3 regions of the Agromyces chromiiresistens genome follow, and region 1 is predicted to be linked to each of the others. Evidence: predicted binding sites of a transcription regulator. Region 1 holds the regulator's gene; each other region holds the start of a gene.

Region 1 (3,274 bases):
TCGATCGAGGCCGCGCGCAGCCGGATGGAGGTCGTCGACGACCTCTCGGCGAGCGGCTTCGACCACGGCATCGGGCCCGGGGTGTACGACATCCACTCGCCCCGCGTGCCGTCGACGGCCGAGCTGCAGGAACTGCTCGAGCGCGCGGCGGCGGCGATCCCCGCCGGGCGGCTCTGGGTGAATCCCGACTGCGGTCTCAAGACGCGCGGCTACGACGAGACGGTGGCGTCGCTCGCGAACCTCGTCGAGGCGACCCGTGCGGTGCGGGCCGGACTCGCACGCGGGCTCGCGGCGCCGGTCGCCGGATGAGGCGGCGGGCGGATGCCGCGTGAGCGGCATCCGCCCGATGCTCGGCGCCTTCGCATCGTTCGCCGGGGCGATGCACAGGCGGGCGGCGTACCGTCATCGCATGCGACTCGCGGTTCACGAGACGGGCGCGGGCGCCCGCACGGCCATCCTCATCCACGGCATCATGTCGGACTCGCGCGCATGGCACCGCGTCACGCACGAACTCGAGGCGCAGGGCTTCCGGGTGCTCGCGGTGGACCTCGCCGGACACGGGCGCAGCCCGCGGGCGCGTCGGTACTCGCCCGCCGCATGGGCCGACGACGTGGTCGAGACGGTCGAGCCCATGCTCGACGGGCCCCCCGACGTCGTGCTCGGGCACTCGCTCGGCGGCCTCGTCGCGAGCCTCGTCGCCGACCGGCTCGCGCCGCGGGCGGCGATCTACGTCGATCCCGCGTTCGCCTTTCCGACGGGCCTGCGCGGCCTGGCGTACAAGGCCTTCTTCGCGATCGCCCCGAGGCCGCGGCGCGGGGCGCTCGTGCGGATGAACCCGAAGTGGAGCGCGGTCGACGTCGACATCGAACTGGCGACCCTCCGCGACTGGGACAAGCGGACCGTGCTGGGCTTCGCCGACACCAGGCCGCTGGTGCCGCCGGCCCGACTCGTCGCCCCGACGCTCGTGCTGCTCGCCGAGAAGAGCCTGCTCATCACCGAGCGCGTCGCGTCCGACCTGCGCCGACGGGGCATGACCGTCGCGACGGTGCCGGGCACGGGTCACACGGTCTTCCGCGACGATCATGCTGGGTTCATGGACGCGGTGATCGGCTGGCTCCGTTCGGTGGCGCAGCCTGCGGGCGCGATCGCCGCAGGCGCGACGAGCGCATAGCGTCCTCCGGACGCACGTCACCCGACGTCCCCGGCCTCGCCGATCGCGCGCCGCCGGCGCGGCCGCGGGCTCAGACCGCGCGCCGCCGGCGCGGCCGCGGGCTCAGACCGCGCGCAGCACGGCGACGACCTTGCCGAGGACCTCGGCCTGGTCGCCGAGGATCGGCTCGAACGCGGTGTTGCGCGGCAGCAGCCAGGTGTGGCCGTCGCGCTGGCGGAACACCTTGACGGTCGCCTCGCCGTCGAGCATGGCGGCCACGATCTCGCCGTTCTCGGCGGTGCGCTGCGAGCGCACGACCACCCAGTCGCCGTCGCAGATGGCCGCGTCGATCATCGAGTCGCCGACGACCTTGAGGATGAAGAGCTCGCCCTTGCCGACGAGCTGGCGGGGGAGCGGGAACACCTCGTCGATCTGCTGCTCGGCCGTGATCGGCACGCCGGCCGCGATGCGGCCGACGAGGGGGACCATCGCCGCGTCGCCGACCGGCGCGGGATCGCCCGCCGACGGAGGTCGCTCGTCGAGGCCCGGCAGCTCGATGAGCACCTCGAGCGCGCGGGGGCGGTTCGGATCGCGCCGCAGGTAGCCGGCGAGTTCGAGCTGGTTGAGCTGGTGCGTGACGCTCGACAGCGATGCGAGGCCGACGGCGTCACCGATCTCGCGCATGCTCGGCGGGTAGCCGCGTGTCGCCACCGAACGCTGCACGACCTCGAGGATCGCGATCTGCTTCGCGCTCAGGCTCTTGCGGCGGCGTGCCCTGCCGGTCTCGCGCACGTCGTTGTCGCTCTTCACGGTTCCGCCCCTCGTTGCGACCGCCTTCGCGATCGGATGTCGGTGGTGTCTGATCGACTGTTCCCAGACATTCGAAACTGTATCCACATGCGGCGGGAGCGGCAAACATTCGTTCGAGTGTGTCGCGAGATCGCTCCCCGAGAAACCCGCAGTCCGATGCTTGCAGTCGAAGATGTTCGAAGATATATTCGGAACAGAGATTCGCATCCGGCCCTCCCGGCCGAGGGCCGGATGCGATCCCACGCAGGAGGGTGACATGAGCGCAGCGATCGTGACGAACGAGTACCGTTCCGGTGTTCCGGTGCCCCGCGCAGGCCGTGTCGACGGCGGTGCGGAGGGTGCACCGCGCACCCGCCTCCGGCTGACCCGTCGCGGGCGCGCTGTCTTCACGACCCTCGCCGCACTGCCGATCGTCCTCTGGGCGCTCGCAGCCGTGCTGAACGCCGGCGGTGCGGCCGCCGACCTGGCCGGGGGCGATTCGCTGCAGTACGTCACGGTGGGTGCCGGGGGCTCGCTCTGGGAGATCGCCGAGGCGATCGACCCGTCGGCCGACCCGCGCGACACGATCGCCGAGATCGTCCGGCTCAACGGGCTCGACGGTGCGACGATCGAGCCGGGCCAGCGCCTCGCGGTCCCCGCTTCGGAGTAGGCGGTCATACGAGGTCGCACGCCGGGGGCGTCACGGGTCGCGTGGCTAGGCTGGTTCGGTGACGAGTCTCGACGACCTCCCCATCCGCGACGACCTCCGTGGTCGCGACCCGTACGGTGCGCCGCAGAAGGCGGTGCCCGTCGCCCTCAACGTCAACGAGAACACGCATGCCATCCCCGAGGACGTGGCGCACGACATCGTCGCCCGAGTCGCCGCCGCGATCCTCCGGTTGAACCGATACCCCGATCGCGAGTTCACCGAGCTGCGAGAGGCGCTCGCCGGCTACCTCGGCCACGGGCTCGCACCCGAGCAGATCTGGGCCGCCAACGGCTCGAACGAGGTGCTGCAGCAGGTGCTGCAGGCGTTCGGTGGGCCCGGCCGCTCGGTGCTCGGATTCGCGCCGACGTACTCCATGTACGCGCTGCTCGCCTCGGGCACGGGCACCCGCTGGATCGCCGCCGACCGCGACGACGACTTCGAGCTCAGTGCCGAGACGGCGGTCGCCGCCGTTCGCGAGCACGACCCCGACCTCGTCTTCCTCTGCGCACCGAACAATCCCACGGGCACGCCGCTGTCGCTCGACACGGTGCGTGCCGTCGCCGACGCGGCACGGGGCATCGTCGTCGTCGACGAGGCGTACTTCGAGTTCGCCGACCCCGGTGCCC
Region 2 (3,274 bases), on a different contig from region 1:
CCCGGGGCCGATGTCGACGATCCAGTCGGCCGTGCGGATGGTGTCTTCGTCGTGTTCGACGACGATGAGCGTGTTGCCCAGGTCGCGCAACGCGACGAGGGTGTCGATGAGACGCCGGTTGTCGCGCTGGTGCAGGCCGATGCTCGGCTCGTCGAGCACGTACAGCACGCCCGTGAGGCCCGAGCCGATCTGCGTGGCGAGGCGGATGCGCTGCGCCTCGCCGCCGGAGAGGGTGCCGGCGGCGCGCGCGAGGTCGAGGTAGCTGAGGCCGACCCGGATGAGGAAGTCGAGGCGGACCTTGATCTCGCGCAGCACCTGGGCGCCGATGGCCTGCTCGCGATCGGTGAGCTCGAGGCGGTCCATGAATGCGCGCGCATCGGTGAGGCTCAGCAGGCCGACGTCGGCGATGCTGTGATCGTGGATCAGCACGGACAGCACCTCGGGCTTCAGCCGCTTGCCGTCGCACACGGGGCAGGGCACCTCGCGCAGGTACTCGGCCCACCGCGCCCGTTGCACGTCGGTCTCGGCCTGGAGGTACTGCCGCTCGATGTACGGCACGACGCCCTCGAAGCCCGAGGTGTAGCTCATCTCACGGCCGTACCGGTTGCGCCAGCGCACCTTGACCTCGAAGTTCTGCCCGCGCAGGACCGCCTGCCGTGCCTCGTCGGGGAGCTCGGCCCACGGCGTGTCGAGGGAGAAGCCGAGGTCGCGGGCGAGCCCGTCGAGCAGCTTCTCGTAGTAGTTGTAGAGGCTCTTGCCCTGCGAGGTCCACGGGAGGATGACGCCGTCGGTGATCGAGAGGGCCGGGTCGCCGAGCAGCAGCTCTTCGTCGACCGACATGCGCGTGCCGAGGCCGGAGCACTCGGGACAGGCGCCGAACGGCGCGTTGAACGAGAAGGTGCGCGGCTCGATCTCGGTGAGCTGGATCGGGTGCTGGTTCGGGCACGAGAGCTTCTCGGAGAAGGTGTGCCAGGCGTCGGGACCCGACTCGTCGACGAAGTTGACCTGCACCAGGCCGTCGGTGAGCCGGAGCGCCGTCTCGAGCGAGTCGGTGAGCCGGCCCAGCACGTCGGGCCCGGCGACGAGCCGGTCGACGACGACGGAGATGTCGTGCTTGATCTGCTTCTTGAGCTTCGGCGGCTCGTCGAGGCGGATGAGTTCGCCGTCGACGACGGCACGCGAATAGCCCTGCGCCGCCAGTTCGCGGAAGAGGTCGACGAACTCGCCCTTCTTCTTCGACACCACGGGGCTCAGCACCTGGAACCGGGTGCCCTCCTCGAGCTCCATCAGCCGGTCGGCGATCTGCTGCACCGTCTGCCGCTGGATCTTCTCGCCGCAGACCGGGCAGTGCGGCACGCCGATGCGCGCCCACAGCAGTCGCATGTAGTCGTAGATCTCGGTGATCGTGCCGACCGTCGAGCGGGGGTTGCGGTTCGTCGACTTCTGGTCGATCGACACGGCGGGGCTCAGGCCCTCGATGAAGTCGACGTCGGGCCGGTCGACCTGCCCGAGGAACTGCCGGGCGTATGCCGACAGCGACTCGACGTAGCGTCGTTGCCCCTCGGCGAAGATCGTGTCGAACGCGAGCGACGACTTGCCCGAACCCGAGAGGCCTGTGAACACGACCATCGCGTCGCGCGGGATCTCGACGTCGACGTTGTGCAGGTTGTGCACGCGGGCACCGCGGACACTCAGGCGCGAATGGGCATCGAGACGTGAAACTGGCACCCTTCGAGTCTAGAGAGACCCACCGACACGGATGCCTCGACCGATGCGCTGTCGGCGAACAGATGTTCGAATCGGACCGGCGGGCGCCCCCGTCGAGACTGCAGCGCGCCCGCCGTGCCCGTCAGCCCAGGTGCCCCGCCTTCTCCATCTGCCGGAGCTCGCGCTTGAGCTCGGACACCTCGTCGCGCAGTCGCGCGGCGAGTTCGAACTTGAGCTCGCCGGCCGCCTCGAGCATCTGGTCGTTGAGGTCGCGGATGAGCTCTTCGAGGTCGTTCGCGCCCTCGGCGGCGATGCCTTCGGTACGGAGGTTCGGCACCGGCGACTTCTTACGGCCGTCGCGGCCCGCGAGCAGCGCAGCGGTGTCGGCCTCTTCGCGCGCGAGCACCTCGGTGATGTCGGCGATGCGCTTGCGCAGTGGCTGGGGATCGATGCCGTTGACGCGGTTGTACTCGAGCTGCCGGTCGCGCCGACGCGTCGTCTCGTCGATCGCCTGCTTCATCGAGTCGGTGAGCACGTCGGCGTACATGTGCACCTCGCCCGAGACGTTGCGCGCGGCGCGCCCGATCGTCTGGATGAGCGAGGTCGACGACCGGAGGAACCCCTCTTTGTCGGCGTCGAGGATCGCGACGAGCGACACCTCGGGGAGGTCGAGACCCTCGCGCAGCAGGTTGATGCCGACGAGCACGTCGTAGACGCCTGCGCGAAGCTCGGTGAGCAGTTCGACCCGCCGGAGCGTGTCGACGTCGGAGTGCAGGTAGCGCACCCTGACCCCGGCCTCGGTGAGGAAGTCGGTGAGCTCTTCGGCCATCTTCTTCGTGAGGGTGGTGACGAGGACTCGCTCGTCGCGCTCGGCACGCTTGCGGATCTCTTCGAGCAGGTCGTCGATCTGCCCCTTCGACGGCTTCACGACGATCTGCGGATCGACGAGGCCGGTCGGCCGGATGATCTGCTCGACGACGCCGTCGGCGATGCCCATCTCGTATCGGCCCGGCGTCGCGGAGAGGTACACGGTCTGGCCGACGCGCGCCTTGAACTCGTCCCACTTGAGGGGGCGGTTGTCGAGGGCGCTCGGCAGCCGGAACCCGTGTTCGACGAGGGTGCGCTTGCGCGACGAGTCGCCCTCGTACATGGCACCGATCTGCGGCACCGTCACGTGCGACTCGTCGATCACGACGAGGAAGTCGTCGGCGAAGTAGTCGAGCAGGCAGTGCGGCGCTTCGCCGGGCGCGCGCCCGTCGATGTGCCGCGAGTAGTTCTCGATGCCCGAGCAGAACCCGATCTGCTCCATCATCTCCAGGTCGAAGGTCGTGCGCATGCGCAGCCGCTGCGCCTCGAGCAGCTTGCCCTCGCGTTCGAGCTCGGCGAGGCGCTCGTCGAGCTCGTCGCGGATGGTTCCGATGGCGCGCTGCATCACGTCGGTCGATGCGACGTAGTGCGATCCCGGGAAGACGGGAACCGCGTCGAGCTGGCGGACGATCTGCCCCGTGAGCGGATGCAGGCTGTAGAGCGCCTCGATCTCGTCGCCGAACATCTCGATGCGGATCGC
Region 3 (3,274 bases), on a different contig from region 1:
GGCTCGGCAACTTCGCGCTCGTCTACGGCTACCGCCAGTTCGAGCCGGCGATCACGTGGGCCGCGCTCCTGCTCATCGTGGTCTTCGTGCAGGCGCTGCAGTTCCTCGGCAACTGGCTCGCCCGCAAGGTGATGCGCCGGTAGCGGCTCGGACGGCGTCGAGTCGTTCGTTCGCAGCGGTCGCGGGCGGTCGTGGGCGCCGTTCGTCGGCGCTCGGCGGTGATCTGCGCTCTGCGGTCTTCACCCGGTGCGGTCTCTGGTGCGCTCTGCGGTCATCACCCGGTGTGATGATCGGCTCGTGGTGATCGGTTCAGTGTGATCTGTGGCGCGCCCTGCGGTGCTCAGCCCGGTGTGGTGATCGGCCCGGTGCAGTGATCGGCCCGGTGGCGTCGATGGGACTGGTCAGAACGGCGCGTTCGGTGGGTACTCATCGCCGTCCGGCTCGACGTTCGGCCGGCGCGATGCGTCGTCGGCAACCCGACCCGGCACGGTTGGCTCGCGGTGATCGCGGCAATCACGGTGATCGCGGTCATCGGCCGGCCGTGGTGTCGTCGGTATCGGTTCGGCCGGATGGGTCGCGTAGACCCGCCCCGAAGACGAGCGCCACTCGAGGATGCCGCCGCCACGGTGCACGACCGACCAGGCCGTCTCGTGTTTCAGGTGATGATGCCCGGCGCAGAGGTGCGCGAGGTTGTCGTGCGCGGTCGGATTGCCGTCGGCGTAGTCGCGGGTGTGATCGATCTCGCTGCGACCCGCCGGCCTGTTGCAGCCGGGGAAGCGGCAGGTGCCGTCTCGCACCCGCAGCCAGCGGCGCAGGTCGGCCGGCGGTCGGTAGCTCGCACGGTCGACATCGAGCACCGCGCCCGTCACGGGGTGCGTGAGCAACCGGGTGAACGAGGGAGCGGTCGCGGTGAGGCGTCGTGCGGTGTCGGCGTCGATCGGCCCGTAGCCGTCGAGGTGCCCCGGCGTCTCGTCGAGCCCCATGAGCGTGAAAACCGGAACGGTGACATGCACCGTCGCACGCGCCGACGCGATCGCCTCCGCTCCGCGGTCGCCAGCGGGGAGAAGGCCGAAACGGAGGAGGTCGCCGGCGAAGTCGGCGCGAAGTTGCTCGTGGTTGCGGTCTTCATCACCGCGGCCGGCGCCGCCAACCCGACCGCTCACGCCCCTGACGTCGGCGCCGGCGGCGGTGTGTGCGGCGTCGTCGAGCCGCACGAAGATGCTCAACGCATCGGCCGCCGGCAGGAGCACGTGCAGCCAGGCCATGCCGTCGGTGGCGGGCTCGAATTCGACTCGCCGGGTCTCGCGGGCGGCCCGATGCCGTTCTGACGTCGTCTCGGCGAGGAGCTCTTCACGAAGTCGGCGGGCTTTGCCCCGCAGTTTCGCCGCAGTGAGGTCGGCCCCGAGCGCGGCGAGGCGCTCGTCGAGCTCGGCACGCACGCGCGGCCGGTCGGCGAGATCGCAGCCGGCGCCGACGATGACCCGAGCGTGCTGCATCGTGAGTTCGCCGCGTCGCAGCGCCGACAGGGTGGCCGGCAGCTGGTTCGACAGCACCCACGCTTCGTCGATCTCGCGCTGCATCGTGCGCTCTGGGGTTCGCAGCGCGGCCGCGAGTTCGGCCACGACGCTGCGGCGCGCCATCTCGTCGCGACGCGCGGGCGACAGCGACGCCGACACGAATGCGCCGGCATGGCGCAGTGCGAAGGCGACGGTCATCGCGATCACGTCGATGTGCATGGCGCGATGCATCGCCTCGATGCGTTGCGCTCGCACGGCGGCGTCGACGAGGACGGCGAGGCCCTCTTGCGCACGAGCGAACGGGGACATCTCGGAGGGGGGTGGGAACGCTGCGGGTGACGGCGCGACGGGCACCGCGAGTCCTCCGGGAACGGAGGTGGTGTGCTCGTCGAAGGCCATGCCCCATCGTATCAAGATTCGAATGAATGTTCGAGTGTTTCGCCGAGTGAATGCGCGGCCGCGACGCGCTGCGAATGCGAACGTTCGGGCCCGGGACGCGGCCGGACGTCGGTGCGAGACGCCGGTCCGCCCAGGGCCCACCCGGCAGACGGCACCTCGAGCATGCGCCGAGGAGTCGGGCGCACGACCCATCCTCCACAGGCGCTGCTCCGCGGCATCCGTCACGAATCGGGCCGTCGCGGGCGGCACCACCCCGGCGCGCCCGCAGGATCGACGCATGACCGACCGAGACGCCGACACCGAACCGACGAGCCAGTGCAGCACCGACCCGCATCTGCCCGACGTACCCGTGATGACCGACGCTGCACTGCAGGACCGGGTCGAGGAGCTCATCCAGCGGGCGTTCCGCCGTCAATTGTGGACGCTCTTCTTCGATGACGAGGGCTACCAGTTGCTCATGATGCCGATGGCCGACTACCCCGGTGCCCCCGACGGGCCGACCCCCGAGGGCACCGCCGCGCAGCTGCTGGCGAACCGCGTGGCGTACGTCTGCGACTTCATCGGGGCGACGCGGGTCGCCTTCGCCTGGGAGCGCCGCGGTCCCGAGCGGAGCACTCCTGTCGACCGCGAATGGGCGTGCGGACTGGCAGCGGCCTGCCGGAACGAGCACGTCGAGGTGTGGTCGCAGTTCATCGTGCACGACGGCGGCGTCCGCTGGTTCGCGCGCGACGACGACGCCTGACCGGGTGCCTCCGGGCGAGGGCGCCGGCGGACTGCGCTCAGCCCGCGTCGAACCCGAGGCTGAGCTTGCGCAGGAGGCCCGCGAGCCGCTTCTGCTCGGCCGCGGGCAGTCGCGCCAGCAGCTCGGCCTCGGCGTCGACCAGCCGGGTGATCGCGGCGTCGACACGGGTGAGCCCCGCGGGGCTCATCTCGACGAGGATGCCGCGGCCGTCGTTGGGGTCGGTCTGGCGGGTGACCAGCCCGCGCTCGACGAGCCGGTCGATGCGGTTCGTCATCGTGCCGCTCGACACGAGCGTCTGCTGCAGCAACTGCTTGGGGGAGAGCCGGTACGGCGCCCCGGCACGGCGCAGCGCCGAGAGCACGTCGAACTCGCTGGCCTCGAGCTCGGACCGGGCGAACGCCTGGCGGCGGGCGCGATCGAGGTGCTTCGAGAGCCGCGCGACCCGCGAGAGCACCTGCAGCGGGGCGAAGTCGAGATCGGGGCGCTCCCGCTCCCAGTCGTCGACGATCCGGTCGACCTCGTCAGCATCTCTCACCTCGCCATTATCCCGCCGGTCGGGGCGTCAGCCGGTGCGGATGCCTCGGCGGGCGTTCTGACGGCCGCGGCCGGCGCCGTT

What was found. The regulator LexA, encoded in region 1, represses DNA repair genes until DNA is damaged. The targets are predictions, from matches to a motif close to TCGAACANNTGTTCGA.
Region 2: uvrA (excinuclease ABC subunit UvrA) is a predicted target of LexA. The motif match lies at 1,783-1,798, and genes of this name have one in related genera.
Region 3: PX701_RS04530 (HNH endonuclease signature motif containing protein) is a predicted target of LexA. The motif match lies at 1,935-1,950, and genes of this name have one in related genera.

What each region holds. Positions count from the first base shown of each region.
Region 1 is NZ_JARFNL010000004.1:1,709,728-1,713,001, forward strand. Features, by position in the region: gene metE (5-methyltetrahydropteroyltriglutamate--homocysteine S-methyltransferase) at 1-309, shown strand, start outside; gene PX701_RS15120 (alpha/beta fold hydrolase) at 410-1,171, shown strand; gene lexA (transcriptional repressor LexA) at 1,274-1,960, opposite strand; gene PX701_RS15130 (LysM peptidoglycan-binding domain-containing protein) at 2,217-2,609, shown strand; gene PX701_RS15135 (histidinol-phosphate transaminase) at 2,668-3,274, shown strand, end outside.
Region 2 is NZ_JARFNL010000006.1:301,001-304,274, reverse strand. Features, by position in the region: gene uvrA (excinuclease ABC subunit UvrA) at 1-1,728, opposite strand, end outside; gene uvrB (excinuclease ABC subunit UvrB) at 1,850-3,274, opposite strand, start outside.
Region 3 is NZ_JARFNL010000002.1:59,775-63,048, forward strand. Features, by position in the region: gene PX701_RS04525 (methionine ABC transporter permease) at 1-143, shown strand, start outside; gene PX701_RS04530 (HNH endonuclease signature motif containing protein) at 402-1,916, opposite strand; gene PX701_RS04535 (hypothetical protein) at 2,194-2,658, shown strand; gene PX701_RS04540 (MarR family winged helix-turn-helix transcriptional regulator) at 2,696-3,193, opposite strand.